DNA from 3 places in the Photobacterium sanguinicancri genome. Region 2 is predicted to be linked to each of the others. Evidence: predicted binding sites of a transcription regulator. Region 2 holds the regulator's gene; each other region holds the start of a gene.

What was found. Region 2 encodes MetJ, which represses methionine synthesis genes. Its sites were predicted from a motif close to TTAGACNTNTANANGTCTAA; they were not measured.
Region 1: the regulator MetJ is predicted to act here: its motif matches at 4,871-4,890, upstream of metH (methionine synthase).
Region 3: the regulator MetJ is predicted to act here: its motif matches at 2,300-2,319, upstream of metE (5-methyltetrahydropteroyltriglutamate--homocysteine S-methyltransferase).

The regions. Positions count from the first base shown of each region.
Region 1 covers NZ_AP024850.1:314,370-321,233, reverse strand. Annotated here, with positions in the region: gene lysC (lysine-sensitive aspartokinase 3) at 1-1,076, shown strand, start outside; gene metH (methionine synthase) at 1,149-4,820, opposite strand; gene OCU87_RS01550 (cation:proton antiporter) at 5,014-6,294, shown strand; gene metA (homoserine O-acetyltransferase MetA) at 6,392-6,864, opposite strand, start outside.
Region 2 covers NZ_AP024850.1:204,366-211,229, forward strand. Annotated here, with positions in the region: gene OCU87_RS00970 (cation-translocating P-type ATPase) at 1-2,566, shown strand, start outside; gene OCU87_RS00975 (cation:proton antiporter) at 2,638-3,801, shown strand; gene metJ (met regulon transcriptional regulator MetJ) at 3,985-4,302, opposite strand; gene OCU87_RS00985 (O-succinylhomoserine (thiol)-lyase) at 4,571-5,737, shown strand; gene OCU87_RS00990 (bifunctional aspartate kinase/homoserine dehydrogenase II) at 5,737-6,864, shown strand, end outside.
Region 3 covers NZ_AP024850.1:2,360,391-2,367,254, reverse strand. Annotated here, with positions in the region: gene OCU87_RS11125 (GGDEF domain-containing protein) at 1-1,047, shown strand, start outside; gene metR (HTH-type transcriptional regulator MetR) at 1,188-2,099, opposite strand; gene metE (5-methyltetrahydropteroyltriglutamate--homocysteine S-methyltransferase) at 2,333-4,678, shown strand; gene OCU87_RS11110 (CHASE domain-containing protein) at 4,956-6,479, shown strand; gene OCU87_RS11105 (META domain-containing protein) at 6,617-6,864, opposite strand, start outside.

The sequences.
Region 1 (6,864 bases), 110 kb from region 2:
AGAATATAGCTGCACTTTCAGAGCAAGCCATTGAGCAACCGAGTGCTGCGATTACCGATCAATTAGTAGCAAATGGCGAACTACTCTCGACCCATTTATTTACACAAATTCTTCGAGAGCAAGGTATTGATGCAATTCGATTCGATATCCGCCAAGTGATGCGAACGGACAGTCAACACGGCAAAGCCATTCCTAACCCCACTGCGATTCGTCAACTCAGTAACGATCACCTCCGCAGCCAATTACAGCATCACGTTGTGGTTAGCCAAGGGTTTATTGGTTCTGATGAGAGCAACCACACGACAACTCTAGGTCGTGGCGGCAGTGATTACAGTGCCGCATTAATGGCAGAGGCAATCAATGCAACCACCTTAGAAATTTGGACCGATGTGCCAGGGATGTACACCACAGATCCTCGTATTACCGCCAAAGCACAACCCATTAAAGAAATCAGCTTTAGCGAAGCCTCTGAAATGGCCAATTTCGGAGCGAAAATTCTCCACCCCTCAACCTTAGTTCCTGCGATACGCCAACAAATTCCAGTTTTTGTTGGCTCGTCAAAAGCACCAGGGCAAGGAGGGACTTGGATTCGACAAACAGTTAGCGATGCACCTCTTTTTCGAGCGGTAGCACTACGTTGCAACCAAACTATGGTGACGCTCACTAGTTTGAATATGTTCCATGCTTATGGTTTTCTCGCTGAAGTCTTTCGTATTTTAGCTGAGCATAAAATATCGGTTGATTTAATTACGACATCAGAAGTTAGCGTTTCACTGACACTGGATCAAACCGATACGGCAGGTGGTGCTCCGACACTACCACAAGCAGCAATTGAAGCTCTGAACGAATGGTGCCGAGTAGAAGTAGAGCAAGGGCTCTGCTTAGTCGCATTGATTGGTAACCAAATGAGCCATATCCAAGGCTCTGTGAGTCAAGTATTTGGTTCTCTCGATGATTATCAGCTTCGGATGGTCTGCTATGGCGCAAGCCCGCACAATCTCTGTTTCTTGATTGATCAAGACAATGCGAAGCCAATCGTGCAACAGCTACATCAGCAATTATTTGAAGAGCATTAAGCTCTCATAATAGATAAAAAATAAAAAGGCACTCTGTGAGTGCCTTTCCATTTTAATGCGTAAGGGTAATCGCTATAAATTTGGCCCTAACCACTTTTCAGCCTCTTCTAATGTCCAACCTTTTCGTTGTGCATAGTCTTCCGCCTGATCCTTCTGAATTTGTGCGACTGCAAAATAACGAGATTCTGGGTGAGAGAAGTACCAACCTGAAACTGCAGCTCCCGGCCACATCGCATAGCTTTCAGTTAACGTCATTCCAGCATTTTGTTCAGGTTCTAGCAGTGACCAAATCGCGCCTTTTTCAGTATGTTCTGGACATGCAGGGTAACCCGGTGCAGGGCGAATGCCCTGATATTTCTCTCGGATCAAATCATCATTAGTCAGCTCTTCATCAGGGGAGAACCCCCATAGTTCTGTGCGTACTTTTCTATGTAAACATTCAGCAAATGCTTCCGCCAATCGATCCGCAACGGCTTGGATCATGATGGCATTATAATCGTCACCCGCTTCTTTAAATTGCTCGGCAATGTCATATTCACCAATACCACCAGTTACCGCAAACGCACCAATCCAATCAGGCTTATTACTTTTCTTCGGTGCAATATAGTCCGACAGACAGTAGTTAGCCCCTTTGGTTTTCTTTGTCTGCTGACGTAAACCATGCAGCACTGTTAATACTTCCGTGCGAGTGTCGTCGGTATATACTTCAACGTCATCGCCAATGTTATTAGCCGGGAATAAGCCACAAACACCATTTGCTTTGATCATGCCTTTTTGTTCGATCTCATCCAATAATGCATTCGCATCATTAAACAAACGCTGTGCTTCTTCCCCTACCACTTCATGGCGTAAAATCGTCGGGTATTTACCACTTAGCGACCAAGTCATGAAAAAGGGTGTCCAATCGATATATTGGCGTAATTCCGCAACCGGAAAGTCTTTGAATATATGTACACCCGGCTTCGCAGGAATAGGGGGCGTGTATTCATTCCAATCAATATCAACACAGTTCTCACGAGCTTGCTCTAGCGTGACAGGGGCGGTGCGAGTTTTTTTACGACTATGTTGATCGCGTACTACGTCATATTCTTTATCTAACCGCTCAACAAAAGCTGGTCGCTGCGCATCAGACAATAACGCAGAGCATACTCCAACAGCACGAGATGCATTCGATACATACACCACAGGCGCATGATAATTTTGCTCTATCTTAACCGCTGTATGTGCTTTTGAAGTGGTGGCACCGCCAATCAAAAGCGGTAAATCAAAACCTTGTCGTTCCATTTCTTTGGCTACGTGGACCATTTCATCAAGCGATGGGGTAATCAGGCCACTTAACCCAACAATGTCGACATTTTCTTCTTTCGCCACTTTGAGGATCTTTTCACAAGATACCATCACTCCAAGATCAATAATCTCATAGTTATTACACTGCAAAACAACCCCTACGATATTCTTACCAATATCATGGACATCGCCTTTTACCGTCGCCAGCAATATTTTTCCGTTGCTATAACCCGCCTGCTTTTCAGCATTAATGTAAGGCTCTAAATAGGCAACGGCTTGTTTCATTACACGAGCCGATTTGACTACTTGAGGTAAAAACATTTTACCTTCACCAAACAAGTCACCGACCACATTCATGCCCGACATTAATGGGCCTTCAATCACTTCAAGAGGCTTACTCGCTTTGGCGCGCGCTTCTTCTGTATCTTCAACGATAAACTCTGTAATGCCTTTAACTAACGCATGTTCAAGGCGCTTTTCAACAGGCCAACCACGCCACTCTTGCGCACTGCGATCTTCTTCTACTTTGCCGCTATCGCGGTATTTTGCTGAAATATCGAGTAAACGTTCAGTGCTGTCAGAGCGACGATTAAGGACAACATCTTCAACGGCTTCGCGTAATTCATCCGGTAAATCATCATAAATAGCTAATTGACCTGCATTGACGATCCCCATATCCATGCCTTGCTTAAAGCAGTGATAAAGGAAAACAGCATGAATAGCTTCACGTACCGCGTTATTACCACGGAAAGAAAAAGAAACGTTAGACACACCGCCCGAAATCATGGCGTATGGCAACGTGCGCTTGATATCACCGACCGCTTCAATAAAGTCGACCGCATAATTATCATGCTCTTCAATACCGGTTGCGACGGCAAAAATATTAGGGTCAAAGATAATATCTTCAGGTGGAAAACCCACTTCGTCGACTAATACTCGATACGCATTGGTACAAATCTCAACTTTTCGCTCTCTAGTATCGGCCTGACCTACTTCATCAAATGCCATCACTATCACCGCAGCACCATAGCGACGCAGTAATTTAGCTTGGCCTATAAATTTCTCTTTTCCTTCTTTCAAAGAAATCGAATTAACAATCGGTTTACCTTGAACGCATTTAAGGCCCGCCTCAATCACTTCCCATTTAGAGGAGTCGACCATAATGGGCACTTTTGAGATTTCAGGCTCGGTGGCACAAAGGTTTAAAAAGCGCACCATCGCAGCTTCTGCATCCAGCATCCCCTCATCCATATTAATATCGATGATTTGTGCTCCCGCTTCGACTTGTTGTCGTGCGACTTCCAATGCCTCGTCGTATAGTTCTTCTTTGATAAGCCGTTTAAAGCGAGCGGAGCCCGTAACGTTAGTACGCTCACCAACATTTACAAACAAAGTATCCGCATCAATGGTCAGTGGCTCAAGGCCGGATAATCGGCAAGCAACCGGGATTTCAGGTAATTGCCGAGGTTGAAGGTCACGCGTGACTTCATACATTTGACGAATATGATCAGGGGTTGTACCACAACACCCACCAACCAGATTTAAGAAACCGCTTTGCGCCCATTCTTGAATATGTTCAGCCATCTCTTCAGGGCTTAAATCATATTCACCAAAAGCATTAGGTAAGCCTGCATTAGGGTGAGCAGAAACGGCACATTCTGAAATACGCGATAATTCACTCACATATTCACGCAACTCATCAGGCCCCAACGCACAGTTCAAGCCAAATGAAATCGGTTTTACGTGACGCAATGAGTTATAAAATGCTTCGGTCGTTTGACCTGAGAGTGTACGACCAGAAGCATCGGTGATCGTACCTGATATCATCACAGGTAAGTGGATACCATCTTCTTCGAATACCGTTTCAACAGCAAAAGTACAGGCCTTTGCATTCAAGGTATCAAAGATAGTTTCCACCAAAATAATATCAGCTCCGCCCGCAATAAGCGCACGCGTCGATTCAGAATAAGCTTCCACCAACTGGTCAAAGGTGACATTGCGATAGCCGGGATCATTAACATCAGGAGAAATAGAACACGTACGGTTCGTTGGGCCCAACACACCAGCAACAAAGCGAGGTTTATCAGGCGTTTTAGCTGTCCACTCATCAGCAGCTTGGCGAGCAAGCTTCGCAGCTTCATAATTGATTTCTGCGCTCAAGCTTTCCATATCATAGTCAGCCATCGCAATCGTGGTGGCATTGAAAGTGTTCGTCTCTAAAATATCAGCGCCTGCCTCTAAATAAGCAAGATGGATATCTTTGATTAACTGTGGCTGGGTCAGGACAAGTAGGTCGTTATTACCTTTCAGATCTGAATGCCAATCGCGGAAGCGTTCACCCCGGTAATCTTCTTCCTCTAATTTATACCCCTGAATCATGGTGCCCATGCCACCATCTATGATTAGGATCTGTTGTGCTAACCTTTGTTCAAGTATTCCTTTGCCCTTAGCCACTATCTACTTCCTTTTTTAGTGTTACAGCTAATTCACATCCTATCACAGCAACAATGGAAATCTAGACGTCTAAAGATAATTGGAATAGAAAAACTAATTCATCAAAAGCCTGATTTTTTTATGGCTATCATGACCCGATGGTTTTATATTTTGTGACAATTTTTAACTTTACACATTCACCAACCCGAGGTTTCGAATGTCCGTATACAGTACCTTATGTTTCCTTGCCGCAGCGGCGATGCTCATCGCTTTTGTTAATAGCAAAATAGGCAAGATGCAAACAACCATAGCCATTACAGCAGGAGCGCTGGTTTTATCTATAGGGATCGTTATTGCCGGACAAAATGGGTGGTTTAATCTTCAAGACATCGCCGCAGAACAACTGGGGAAAATAAATTTTGAAAGTTTCCTTCTCAAAGGGATCTTAGGCTTTCTTCTTTTTGCTGGCGGCCTTGGTATTAAACTACCAAACCTCGAAGACCAAAAATGGGAAATCACCGTATTGGCATTAGGTGCCACTCTTTTCTCAACCTTCTTTATCGGTGGTGCTCTCTGGGGTATTTGCCAAGTTATCGGCATTCAATTTGATTTCATTTACTGCCTGATTTTTGGTTCTCTTATTTCACCGACCGACCCCATCGCTGTTCTGGCCATTGTGAAGAAAATGGATGCGCCACGCCGTATTTCAACCCAAATTGAAGGTGAGTCACTTTTCAATGATGGTTTTGGCCTTGTAATTTTCGTCACCCTTTTTACTGTCGCCTTTGGCCAAGAAGCACCGACGGTATTAGGTGTAGGTCAACTATTCCTACAAGAAGCAATTGGCGGTATAGCCTACGGCTTTGCACTCGGCCTGCTATTCCATTACTTGATCAGCGCAACCGATGATCACTCAATGGAATTGCTTTTGACACTAGGTATTCCTACTGCAGGTTACGTCTTTGCTGATGTGATTCATGTATCTGGCCCGCTAGCAATGGTGGTTGCAGGTATCATGATTGGTAACTGGACACGCTACATTGGCTTCTCAAAAGAAAGTGAAGATCACTTAGATCACTTCTGGGAACTCGTTGATGAATTCCTAAATGGTGTACTTTTCCTATTGATTGGTATGAGTATGCTGCAATTTAATTTCCACTCTGAAGATTGGATTCTAATGTCGATTGCCGTACCGCTAGTACTGCTTAGCCGCTACTTAAGCGTACGTTTATCGTATGTCGGCTTTAACCGATACCGAGACTACAACCCTTACTCTGTACGAATCCTTACTTGGGGTGGCTTGCGTGGTGGCTTAGCGCTCGCCATGGCAATGGCAATTCCTGCTGGTGTCATTGTTATTCCAGAAAAGAACATTGATGTCCGAGAAATCATCCTCGTCATGACTTATGCCGTAGTCGTGTTCTCTATTTTGATTCAAGGCTCAACCATTACCTCCCTGATCCAAAAAGCGAAAGGTTGGGAATCACAGAACAGCTGATTTAAGCTACACTCAATACAAAAAAGGCCTGCAGTCGCAGGCCTTTTTTATATTCTTAATTCTGACAAGATAAATTGTTATTGATGGATATGTAGCATCAGTCTTTTGTAAAATTGTCTTCAGAAAAGTGGTCGAGATCGAAAGGCGTTTGCTGGTAAACGCAGTAATTAAGCCAGTTAGCAAACAATAAATGACCATGACTTCGCCAGCTCGCAATCGGTGATCGGCTAGGATCATCATCTGGATAATAATTAAGTGGAATATTCGGCTCCATCCCTTCACCGCAATCACGCACATATTCATTGTGCAAGGTACTAACATCATATTCAGGGTGGCCAGTCACAAAGACATTACGTTTATCTTTGGTTGCGGCTAAATACACGCCTGCTTGTTCTGACGTTGCTAAAATATCAAGATCCGTGTGTTCCGCTAAATAATCAGGAGAAAAGTCAGCATAGCGGGAGTGAGGGGCTTTAAACGTCTCATCAAATCCACGTAGAAGAGGATGATGACAGTCATGAATGGCATGATTGTAGATACCTGATAACTTTTCTTTGCGCGTTTTCTTAG
Region 2 (6,864 bases):
TTTTATTTTAGGTGTGGGTGCATTAGTTTCATTTTTCACCGGCCATAATGTTGATGGTATTGCGATTACCGTGATCATCTTTATTAATGCACTGATTGCATTTTGGCAAGAAATGAAAGCTAAAAAAGGCATGGATGCATTAAAAGAGATGGCAGCACCCACAGCTCAAGTTGTGCGGGATGGTGATGTACTGTCGATTCCGGCGCGCGAGTTGGTGCCAGGCGATATTCTTAAAATCAATACCGGTGATATTTTAGCCGCCGATGTACGGATTATTGAAGCCAACCGACTTTCCATTGATGAAGCCGCGTTAACAGGGGAGTCTGAACCTGTTGATAAGTGTGTTGCTGAGCTGGAAGGTGACAATATAGGCTTGGGTGATCAGCTCAATATGGGCTTTATGACCACCATTGTTACTTCAGGTAATGGTTATGGTGTTGTGGTTGGTACTGGGATGCAAACCGAAGTGGGCCACATTGCCGACTTGATGACCAACACAGAAGAAACGAAAACCCCCATGCAAGTTCGCATGGATACCATTGCGCATACGTTGATGATTGCGGCTCTGTCTGTGGTTGCTGTTGTTTGTGCTATTGGCCTTTACCATGGCATGCCATGGTTAGAAATTTTAAATACGGGTATCTCATTATCTGTTGCGGCTATTCCTGAAGGTCTACCGACAGTTGTATCGATTGTATTGACCATGGGCTCCACCAAAATGGTGAAGAGCAATGCGTTAGCAAAACAACTTTCTGCGATTGAAACACTCGGTTCAACCACGGTTATTTGTTCTGATAAGACAGGTACGCTAACTCAAAACCAAATGCAGGTGATGCAAGCATACGATGCCTCTGGTCGTTACTGGAAAGTAACGGGTAAAGGCTTTGATCCTAAAGGTGAATTTGAGCCACAAAAACACCAAGTCGCGGTGACTGATAGCCCTGAAATGATGCGTGGTCTTACCGTTGCGACCTTGTGTAACGATGCCCAATATCTGCAAGAGAAAGGGAAATACGCCGTACGTGGTAACCCAACGGAAGGTGCGTTGATTGTTGCTGCTGCAAAAGCCGGTTTACAACAAGGCACTATGTTGTCATCAGGCGAATTTACGATAGTTGAAAAATTCCCGTTCGATTCTGGTCGTAAAATGGCATCAGTGATTGTTCGTGATAATGAAGGTCAGCACTTCTTAGCAGTGAAAGGTGCGCCGGATGTCATCTTGCGTAATGCCTCAGGCTTTATGATTGATGGCAATGTTGTGACGCATTCAAGTCAGGAAATGCAAGGTAACTTAGCGATAGCAACCAGCCCTGCAGAGCAACATATTGCCAATTACCAACAAGCGATTGAAGAGTTTGCTGATCAAGCTCTACGCACACTTGCCGTTGGTATTCGTCCATTAACTGACGAAGACCTAGAGCGTGACCACCACGAGCTAGAGCATGACATTACCATCCTTGGCCTATACGGCATTATGGATCCGCCACGCCCAGAAGTGCGCGATGCGGTAAACAGTTGTTTCGATGCCGGCGTTCGTACCGTGATGATCACGGGTGACCATGCCCTAACAGCGGCAGCAGTTGCGCGTGATATCGGTATTATCCGCTCTGAAAACGACAAAGTGATCACAGGCGCTCAGCTTGATGAGATGGACGATGAAGAACTACGTCGTATCTGCCCTGAAGTTGCCGTGTTTGCACGGGTTAGCCCTGAACATAAGCTACGTATCGTTAGAGCCCAACAAGACAACAACGAAGTACCTGCCATGACGGGGGATGGTGTGAACGATGCCCCAGCACTTCGTCGCGCAGATATTGGTGTGGCGATGGGGATTGCAGGCACCTCGGTGGCGAAAGATTCAGGTGATTTAATTTTGCTTGATGACAACTTCAGCACCATTGTGAAAGCGGTACGCCAAGGTCGTCAGATCTTCGATAATTTACGTAAGTTTATCCGTCAGGCGCTGACTGCCAACGTGGGTGAAGTTGCAGTGATCTTGATTGCCTTTCTGATGATGGGGCCAGAAACTATCTTGCCGCTAACACCACTGATGATCTTGTGGATCAACTTGGTTTCAGATGGTTTACCAGCACTGGCACTGGGTGTTGAGCCGGAAGAAAAAGACGTGATGTCACGTAAGCCACGTAAGCGTAACGAAGGTTTCTTTGGCGATAGCCTTGGGGCCAAGATTGTTATCCGTGGTTTAGCCTTAGGTGGCATGAGTTACATGGCCTTCAGCTGGGCATTGAATGCGGGTCACAGTGCAGAATACGCACAGACTGTTGCTTTCGCCATGCTGATCTTCGCACAGCTATGGCACCTATTTGATTCACGTAGCTTCACTACGCTATACCGTAAAAATCCATTCACCAATAAGTATCTACTAGGCGCAGTAGCCTTGTCTGCAACGCTATCGCTAGGGGTGATGTACACAGGTTTAGGTCAGATGATCTTTAACACTGAATCCCTGTCATTTGGTCACCTGGTGGCTGTGATTATTGCCGCATCTGTACCGACATTCGTACTGTCGGGTATCAAAGAAATTACTAAAGTGAAATTCGTCTAACCTAACTGCCTGCACCTCTATGAGGGGGGCAGGCTCTTTTCGACGAGCAATGTAATACAAGAGGTTATGACGTGAAAAAAATCATTATATATTCCGCATTACTGTTGGTGGGGCTAGTGTGCTCACAATTGCTACCATCATTCATTGCTGGCTACGGCCAACTGCAACCCACCATTATGGTGCTGACGATGTCGGCGCTGGCCTACATCATGATCAATGTTGGTCGTGAGTTTGAAATCGATAAGAACAACTTAAAGCAGTATCGCTGGGATTATGTGGTCGCAATGACGACGGCCACCTTCCCATGGGTTGGGGTAGTACTGTATTTCGTGTTCGTGCTGATGCCGCCAGAGATGTGGAGCAATGTCGATGCGTGGACAGAGACTTTAGTGATTGGCCGCTTTGCTGCGCCAACCTCTGCTGGAGTATTGTTTGCCATGCTCACAGCCGCTGGACTTGGTGCGACGTGGATGTTTAACAAAGCCCGTATATTGGCCATTTTTGATGATCTCGATACCGTCCTCTTGATGATTCCATTATCTATTTTGGTGGTGGGTTGGCAGCCTGCATTAGGCGTGACGCTAGTCTTAATGTTTGGTTTGTTAGCGCTGGGTTATCGTTATTTACATCTATGGGCTATTCCGTCGTCTGCCGGTGCTGTGATGGGCTACTCCGTCATTATTGCGTTGCTGTGTGAGTTGTTTTATTTGCGCAGTGGCGTCCATTTTGAAGTTTTGCTACCCGCTTTTGTGCTGGGGTGCATGATGAAATCGCAACATGAATCCGCCGCTGATCAGCAAGTCTCAAGTTCTGTCGCTGGCGTGTTCATGGTGCTGGTTGGCTTGAGCTTACCGCAAATTTTTGGGGGCGTCGCAACGACCGCTTCAGACAGTATCACTCTTTCAATGCCTGCGATGTCGCTCGCTGAAATTACTTATCACGTATTGGTGATTTCGGTGATTGCCAATATCGGCAAGATGTTCCCACTGTTTTGTTATCGCAAGGAAGCCACGCTTAAAGAGCGTTTGGCATTGTCGATTAGCATGTGGCCACGAGGTGAGGTTGGCGCGGGTGTGTTGATGATCAGTATTGGTTACGGTTTCGGCGGTCCAATTGTGACGATCAGCATGTTGTCATTAGCGCTGAATTTAGTGCTAACCGGTGTGTTTATCATGGTTGTAAGAAAACTTATTTTGAGTGACGAGCAAAAAGGAGAGTTTTATGAAAAAGCGTGAACTTAAATTACTTGGTCTAGTTATTTCTATTTTTCTTTTAACGCTAGTGGTAGGACGCGCAGCGTAAGCAAGAATAAAGTAAAAGCTGCCATTAATGATAACAAGAAGTAGCGTGTTTCCATATTTACTGACTGTGGTTCCAAAGTTGTCACCACAGTCAGTTTTTTGTATCTCGAAGACGGCTTATTCGTTGATGTCTTCGTAAGTAATGCCCATCTCATCCATCAAAGCTTTTGCTTCTGCGGGTAGATCATCCGGACGGTCTTTACGAATATCGTCATCTGTTGGTAATGGTTGACCTGTATAAGCATGTAAAAAAGCTTCACAGAGCAATTCACTATTCGTTGCATGGCGCAGGTTATTTACCTGACGGCGCGTACGTTCATCAGTCAGAATCTTTAAGACTTTTAATGGAATCGACACCGTAATTTTTTTTACTTGTTCGTTTTTCTTACCGTGTTCCGCGTATGGACTGATGTACTCGCCATTCCACTCTGCCATGTTTTACCTTCTCAGCGTTGTTGTTTTACCGCCGCTCAGGTTATTTCACGCCACTATGTTCTGAATAAACCTCAGAGATATTGGGGTCTTACGAAATAACTGCGAGTAGGGCAGTGAGTCATAATTAAAGTTTGGTTGAATTTTAGCGATATTTACCGCCATAAGCAAAGACATATAGACGTCTGGAAGTGTTGACGTCCTAGTTTAATGTAGTTAATGTTGATGAAGGAATTTTATTCGGCATTAAACCGAAACAAGGAAGGTTAATATGAGTGACAAGAAACTTGCCACGATTGCAGTTCGTACCGGCATTGAATCCGACTCTCAGCATCATGCGGTCGTCCCGCCAATCTACCTCACATCCACCTACAGTTTTCCACAACTGGGTGAGGTTCCGCAATATGATTATACTCGTTCTGGCAACCCAAGCCGCAATATGTTGGCCGATGCGTTAACTGAGTTGGAAGGCGGTGCGGGTGGTGTGGTAACAAGTTGTGGTACGGCTGCGATTAACCTTCTCGTTTCTGCTTTATTAGGTCCTGATGATCTTATTGTTGCCCCGCACGATTGTTATGGCGGTACTTATCGCTTATTCAATACTCGCGCGAATAAAGGCGACTTTAAGGTTGAGTTTGTTGATCAGTCTGATCCGCAAGCTTTTGCTCGTGCTCTTGCTAAGCAACCTAAAATTATTTGGGTGGAGACCCCATCTAACCCGTTACTTCGTGTTATTGATATCGAAGTTTTATGCCAGCAAGCCAAAGCAGCGGGCGCACAAGTGGCGGTTGATAACACCTTCCTCTCTCCAGTCCTGCAACAGCCTATCGCATTAGGTGCAGACTTTGTCGTGCATTCGACCACTAAATATATCAACGGCCACTCCGATGTTGTGGGCGGTATCCTTATTTCTGCTGATGCAGAGCAAGCGGAAAACATCGCATGGTGGGCAAATTGTATTGGTGCGACAGGTGCGCCGTTTGATGCCTACCTGACCCTTAGAGGTTTACGTACTTTAGTACCACGTATGAAGATGCACGAAGAAAATGGCGCTCAAGTGCTGGCATTCTTAAAAGATCACCCTCAAGTTGCAGCTATCTATCATCCTAGCCTACCTGATCATCCCGGGCATGATATTGCTAAGCGCCAACAAAAAGGCTTTGGCTCTATGATTAGCTTTGAATTAGCTGGAAGTTTCCAGCAACTTGAAGTGTTTGTGAAAGTGCTTAAATGTTTCTCGCTCGCGGAATCCTTAGGCGGCACTGAAAGCCTGATTGCTCACCCCTCAAGCATGACGCACCGCGCGATGTCAGATGAAGCACAAGCAGAGGCTGGTATTAATACGGCACTACTTCGTTTATCGGTGGGTCTCGAAGATCCAAGTGATTTGGTCGCCGACTTAGCACAAGCATTTCAACAAGCAGCAGAGGTGGGATAATGACTCAGGCTCAACCGCGTCAATTACATAAGTTTGGTGGCAGCAGCTTAGCCGATGCTGAGTGCTATCGTCGGGTTGCAACAATCTTGCAGGAATACTCGAATGCCGATGATCTGATTGTGGTGTCGGCGGCCGGAAAAACCACCAACCGTTTGATTGAATGGCTTACTTTGCTAACCAAAGATGGGCGTCATGCCCATGAGGCACTGCAAGCGCTACGTCAGTATCAGCAAGCGTTGATCAAAGAGTTATTGCCTGAGCCCGTTGCCGATGAACTACAAACCCAGCTCCACCTTGAACTGAGTACATTGTCAGCGCTTAGTGACCAAACGTTAGATGAGGCCACGCGAGCTAAAGTATTAGGCCATGGTGAATTATGGTCTGCTCGCTTATTGGCAGCGTTATTAAATGTGGATCAATTACCCGCATGCGCTCTCGACTCTCGTGATTTTTTACGAGCAGAGCAAGCCGCTCAGCCTGAAGTGGATTGCGCAGCTTCGCGGCCATTACTCCAGCAGCAACTGATCCAACACAGCCAGCACCGTATTGTGATTACTGGTTTTATGGCCCAAAACCAAGCGGGTCAAACGGTGCTACTAGGCCGTAATGGATCTGATTATTCTGCCACTGTGATTGGTGCGTTAGCGGATGTCTCGCGCGTGACGATTTGGAGTGATGTCGCGGGTGTGTATAGCGCTGATCCTAATCAGGTTAAAGATGCCTGTCTGCTACCGTTGCTGCGCCTTGATGAAGCCAGTGAATTGGCCCGACTTGCCGCACCGGTATTACATAGCCGTACCCTTCAACCTGTCGCACAAAGCACCATTGACTTGATGCTACGTTGTAGTCATCAGCCTGAATCGGGCTCAACGCGTGTGGAGCGTGTTTTAGCTTCAGGTCGCGGTGCGAAAATTGTTACTTCATTAGATGATGTCTGCTTGATTGAACTTGATGTGCCACGTGCCAATGATTTTGAACCTGTTCGTAAAGAACTAGAGCGCACATTGCTACGGGCACAATTACCGCCATTGGCACAGAGCATTGATCCTGAGCAAGGTCGAATTTTATTGGCGTATACAGGTGAAGTGGTCAATGGGGTTCTGGGCTTACTGCAAGATCGTGGTATT
Region 3 (6,864 bases), 1.5 Mb from region 2:
TTTGAGGAGCAGCAACAGCAACAACTTGAAAAAGGGATTCGTTTATTAGTTGGCGCATCAGCGTTCTTGGTTTTTTTAATGGCTGTCGAGTTGATGACATCCGATTACAGCCTATACGTAACAAAGTTCTATTTTTTCATGTTAGTTGTGATGACACTTTTATCGAGTGTTGTGTTTTGGTGGCTTGCTGGGAAAGCGTATAGCCATGAGAAATGGAAGCCTTTATCACTGCTATTTGCGGGTCTGTTCAGTATTTTTTGGGCTGTATTATCACTTGTCCTCGATCATCCTTCACACTTACAAACCGTCTTTTTGTACGGTGAAATATATATATTAGTGTCTGTTGTTGCGTTTTTTGGTTATCGGCCGGCATTATTACTCGCAGCGACTCCTATTGTGTGCTCCTTTTTAATTGCAAGCCCTAGCTTAACGCCTACCCTTACTTTCGCTTACGCATCAAAGTTGTTGTTGGCTTTAGGCATTAGTGAGTACCTTAATCACAGCTTTCGTGATGTTGTTTTTCTCCACCTTGATAGTCGAAACTTAAAGCATCAATTAAAATCGGTTGGCTTGATCGACCCTGTTACTCACCTTCATAATAATAAGCATTTCAATATTGAATTAGATCGTGAAGTGATGTCTTCTCGGCGTAGTAAGCTGCCACTCTCAGTTTTAATCATTAATATACAACCCATCCGCTTATATACTTTTACCTGCGGCCATGAGGCTTGTGAAGATTTGCTACGAATAGTCTCGAAAGCTTTAGAGCACGGAGTTTATAGACCAAGAGATTTTATAGCGCGTATTAGTGTTGATGAATTTGCTTTGATCTTACCTGAAACTGATGACGAGGGTGCCGCGATTGTGGCTAAGAGGCTCGAGTCTAATATTCACCGAAGTTGCGATTTATGGATAGAAAGAGACTTGAATGAAGCGCTACTAATGAAGTCAGCGATCGTTAAGTTGATGCCGAATATGACTACGAAAACAATGCTGAAACGCATTAAACGAGTGGCTGCGAAGATTAACTCATACGACACCGAGTAAATCACCGTATTAATTATGCCTATCTATCAAATAGGCATATCTATCAAAGACGACTGCATTGTGTAGGGCGTCGCATGCGCACTTAATCCATGCCGTAATTAATAATCGGAGGGCGTTGACTGCCCTCCTGACATATACGACTAAGCTGCTCTAATCCCTTCAAGGTGCGTCTGGCACTGTTGGCGTGCTGTTGCAAAAAATGCCTGTAAGTAATGACGCTGATTTTCTGATGCGCGAATTGCCGCATATAAACGTCGCCATAACCCCTTTCCTAGTGGTTTACTTACAATCAATCCTTGTCGTGCAAAGTCATGAATTGCCCAGTTAGGTAAAGCTGCAACGCCTAAGTCGGCCGACACCATTTGTACTAGCATCAGTGTGTTATCGGCTTGCTTCCACTTGTTTGGCTCAACACCCGCAGGCTGTAAAAAGTGCTTCACCACATCTAATCTGTTTTTCTGAACAGGGTAGGTCAGCATAGTTTGGTCAAGAATATCTTTAGGTTCAATAAAGTCTTTATCTGCCAATGGGGATTGTGGAGAAACCACCAATCGCATTTCAAAATCGAACAGGGGTTCGTAATGCACTTCATTGCGTGGTTGAATATCAGATGTAATGACTAAATCCAATTCACCCGCCGTGAGTGCAGGAAGAGGCTCAAAGCCAAAACCTGATGAGAAATCAAGAGAGACCGACGGCCAGTGGATCTGGTATTCCTTTAGTGCTGGCATTAACCACTGAAAACAAGAGTGGCAATCAATCGCCATGTGTAACCGCCCATTGGCATCTTCTTTTAAATTTGCGAGAGCGTGCTCGGCTTTGGTGATACGAGGAAATATTTCATCGGCCAGTTTAAGTAGGATATCCCCCTCAGGCGTAAAGCGAACAGGGCGCGTTTTACGCAAAAAAAGCTGCCCGCCTAAACGTTGTTCTAGATCTTTAAGCTGATGTGAGAGCGCAGATTGCGTCAAGCACAGCGTATTGGCCGTTGCTGTTAACGACCCTGTATCACGTAGTACAGATAAGGTACGAAGATGCTTTATCTCGATCATTAGTTTTCTTCAATATCCGTTTGAATAAATTAATTAAATTCAATGTAACTGTATTAACAAGCAGTGTAAACATCTAGATGGCTAAGTATACCCATGGTCAATATGAATGATTTGCACTATTCCTATGATTGATTATGAATTTCCTTCAACGTGAATGTGAGTTATTCGAGATTGTTCAAATAGGGTACATACGGCATTGTTTAGACATCCAGACTTCTGAAGGAATTAGAACAATGACTACGAACTCAACAGTAACAACAGCAACCTCATCGCTCACGACAACAAACAATGCAGCAAAAACAGTCACGCACATTCTTGGTTACCCTCGTATTGGTTCTCAGCGTGAATTGAAATTTGCACTAGAAAAATACTGGCGTGGCGAGATTGATCAGAAAGAATTAAAAGAAGTCGGTAGTTTACTGCGCCACCGTCATTGGAGTGACCAAGTAGGGGCTGGTTTAGATTATGTAACCGTGGGTGACTTTGCTTGGTATGACCATGTGTTAGGCACCAGTATGCTATTAGGCCACATCCCACAGCGCCACAATAATGGCTTCCCCGATTTAGATACTTTGTTCCGTGTGGGTCGTGGTAAAGCGCCAACAGGCTGTGCATGTGCTGCATCAGACATGACAAAGTGGTTCAATACGAATTATCACTACATTGTGCCTGAGTTTACTAAAGATGATGAATTCAACGTCAGTTGGCAACAGCTTTTTGAAGAAGTGGCTGAAGCGAAAAAAGCCGGTCACGATGTAAAACCTGTTTTGCTAGGCCCGATTTCTTACTTATGGCTAGGTAAAGAAAAAGAAGAAGGCTTTGACCGTTTATCGTTATTGCCGCGTTTGCTAAATGCGTACCAACAAATCCTAAATAAGCTAGCGGCCTTGGGTGTTGAATGGGTACAAATTGATGAGCCAGTACTGGCATTAGAATTACCAAAGGCCTGGGCAGATTCATTCAAATTGGCGTACCAAGTGTTAAAAGGTGACACCAAGTTATTACTAACGACGTATTTCGACAATATTACCCACCATCTAGACAAGATTGTTGAGCTTAGTATTGATGGCCTGCATGTTGATTTATCAGCATCACCAGAGCAGCTAGACGAAGTGGTGGCGAAACTTCCACAATCTTGGGTGCTCTCAGCAGGTGTCATTAATGGGCGTAACGTATGGCGCGCAGATTTATCAGCACAACTTGAACGCTTAGCACCTGTAAAAGCCGTATTAGGTGAGCGTCTATGGGTCGCAAGTTCGTGTTCATTACTGCATAGCCCAATTGATTTGGATTTAGAAATCGATGTTGAACCAGAAGTGCGTCAGTGGTTGTCGTTCGCGAAACAAAAATGCCGCGAAGTTACCTTGCTGGCACACGCTCTCGATGGTGATGCCATTGCAAAAGCCGAATGTGATAAATACAGTGCGCCGATTAAAGCACGTGCAACCAGCGAGCGTGTAAACAATGCTGATGTTCGCCAGCGTACCAATGCTATTACCGCTGCGTTGGCAGAGCGTAAAGCGCCGTATAGTGAGCGTGCTCGCCAACAGCGTAATGCATTGGGTTTACCGCTATTGCCTACGACGACGATTGGTTCGTTCCCACAAACAAATGAAATCCGTACGCAACGTCGCGACTTCAAAGCCGGACGACTGACAGAGGCGGATTATAACACCGCACTGAAAGGGCATATTGCTGATGCAATTGCTCGCCAAGAAGCACTCGACCTTGATGTGTTTGTGCACGGTGAAGCTGAGCGTAACGACATGGTAGAATACTTTGCAGAATTGCTAGAAGGTTTTGCTGTAACACGATTTGGTTGGGTACAAAGCTACGGTTCACGCTGTGTTAAACCAGCGGTGATTGTGTCTGATATCTATCGTGCGCAACCAATGACCGTTGAATGGGCGACGTATGCACAATCTCTAACCGACAAGCCAGTAAAAGGCATGTTAACAGGCCCTGTGACTATCTTGGGTTGGACATTCCCGCGTGAAGATCTTACTCGTGAACAAATCGCTAACCAGATTGCTCTTGCACTGCGTGATGAAGTCGCTGACTTACAACAGGCTGGTATTAATATCATTCAAATTGATGAACCTGCTATTCGTGAAGGTTTACCGCTTAAAGCAAGCCAATGGCAAACATATCTTGATTGGGCGGTGAATGCCTTTAAGATTTCAGCGGCAAGTGCCGAGCCACAAACGCAAATTCACACTCACATGTGTTACAGCGAGTTTAATCACATTATTAAATCGGTTGCGGCACTGGATGCTGATGTGATCACCATTGAAACATCGCGTTCAGACATGGAACTGCTGAAAGCATTCGAAGAGTTTGCTTATCCAAATGAGATTGGTCCGGGTGTGTATGACATTCACTCGCCAAATATCCCGTCAGTTGAGCAAATTATTCACTTAGTGGAAAAAGCGGAAGCCTTGATCCCAGCAGAACGTCTATGGATTAACCCAGACTGTGGTTTAAAAACACGCAACTGGGAAGAAACAGAAGCGGCACTGAGAAACCTAGTGACAGCGGCCAAGACGTTACGCGAACAATGGCAAGCAAAAGCGGTTTAATTTATTAGTTGAGATACAGTTTAAATACTGATGAAATAATCCAAAAGGACGCACTATAAGTGTGTCCTTTTTCGTTTTATAAAATAAAGAGTATAAAAGTGCTAGTGAGGGCTAAAAATAGAAACAAGAGACTGGTAATACGGATTTTTTGTTCTAACAATGAAAGGATAACTATATAGAAAGGGCTCCAATGGGAAAGCGACTTTACAGAATAACCTTAATCTCGGCTATCGTGGGCCTTGTAATATCTAGCGTGTTTTTTTGGTTATTCTATCAAGTGGAAACGAAGAATATTGAACGCGAGTTTCAAGATGAAATAAATGATAAAGCTCTCTCATATTATAAGGGAGTAAAGTTTAATCTAGAGTCAGTCTATTCGCTGAAAGCGCATTTTGATAATAACGAAATTATATCGGCATCATCTTTCGCTGATGAGGCTGCGTATATATTGAGTCGCCATAATAAAGTGCAAGCGTTGGAGTGGATCCCTCGGGTTCCTCATTCAGAGAGAAGCCAAGTTGAAGCACAAGGAAAAGCGCATTTCGAAGGCTATCAATTTACCGAGCGTTTAGCCTCTGGCGTCATGGGACCAGCAACTGATCGCGACTATTATTATCCGGTCTTTTATTTAGAGCCGTTAGAAACGAATGAAGTCGTAATGGGTTACGATCTCAATTCGAACTCTCGCCGTCGTGAAGTTATGCAACGTGCTATTGCGAGTGGTGATGTTCAGCTCTCTGAAGGTATCGGGTTGATTCAATCTGATGATTATCGTATTGGTGTGCTTTCATTATTGCCATTGTTTAATACACCTATGATGGCTAATAGAGAAGAATCCTTACGTGGCTTTATCTTAGGTGTGTTTGATGTAGAGTCGATATTTTCAGCAATTTATCGTGGTGGTGAAGATCAGGAAATTGTCATTAAATTATGGGATGCCACTATTCCTGCGAATAAATCTATTTTGTTCTCACGTGATTTGAAAAACGGTTCACCCAATTTATTACTCAATCAGTACCGTTATACGCGCTCCGTTATGAACTATGCTGGCCGACGGTGGGTGCTTGAAGCAATTCCTAGCGCTCAATATTTTTCATCCAGAAGAACGCATACACCGTGGTGGGTATTTATTGTTGGGAATGTGTTTTTTGGTTTATCAACCTGGTTCGCATTTGTTGCTGCAAGACAAAACGAAGATATGCAAAGCGATTTAGATAATAAGAATGCACAGCTTAATGATGTAAATGAAAAACTAGAACGTTTAACGAAAACTGACCCTCTAACGGGTATCGCTAACCGACGTTATTTCGACGAATATTATGAACTCGAATTTTTGCGCTCCAAGCGTGAATCTAAGCCGCTAGCGTTACTTATTTTTGATATCGATTTCTTCAAGCAATTTAATGATACCTATGGGCACCAAGCTGGTGATCGCTGTTTGCGCCTTGTTGCATCAGAATTGGAGCGTGTTTTAAAGCGACCAGCCGATCGTATTGCGCGAATTGGTGGTGAAGAGTTTGCCGTTCTGCTACCTAATACGACCAATGGAGAAGTTGTTGCAAAGCAATGTAAAAGCGCGATAGAGCGGATTGCCATTGAGCATAAAACAGCTAAGCATCTAAAGATTGTTACTGTGTCTGTTGGGATGGTTTCAGCGAGTAAACTTGATGGCCAAACGCCTGATTCTCTGTTTAACTTTGCGGATTCTGCCTTGTATCAAGCTAAATCAGCAGGACGCAATGCTGTTCGCTGCATTAAAATTTTACCCGAAGTCGTCCCTGAATTAGAGACGTTATGCTGAGTATTTATAATCTAATTTATGCCAGTAATAGGCCGAGGGTATGGTGAGGTTTTAAATCTTTATGGTTTCAGTCCAAAAAAAGCGAAGCATACTCAATGCTTCGCTTTTTTTAATATAGCTTCCCTAAATTTCAGGGATTACTTTGCATCACGCTCGAAAGTTAGCGTGTGCTCTGCACCTTTTAGGGTTAGTTGATTACCACTAATAGTTGCATCGCTCCAGTCACTTAGTGTTTGTGCGAATGTGCTTTCTAGTGCCATTGCAGGCTCAGGGCAAGCCATCATTGTCATACCCATTTTATCTAAACGTACTTTGCCTTCTTTGTATTCAGCTTGGCCGAAGAAGCGGTTACAGCCTGCAAGGCCGTTTGCGTTTAGATCTGCGC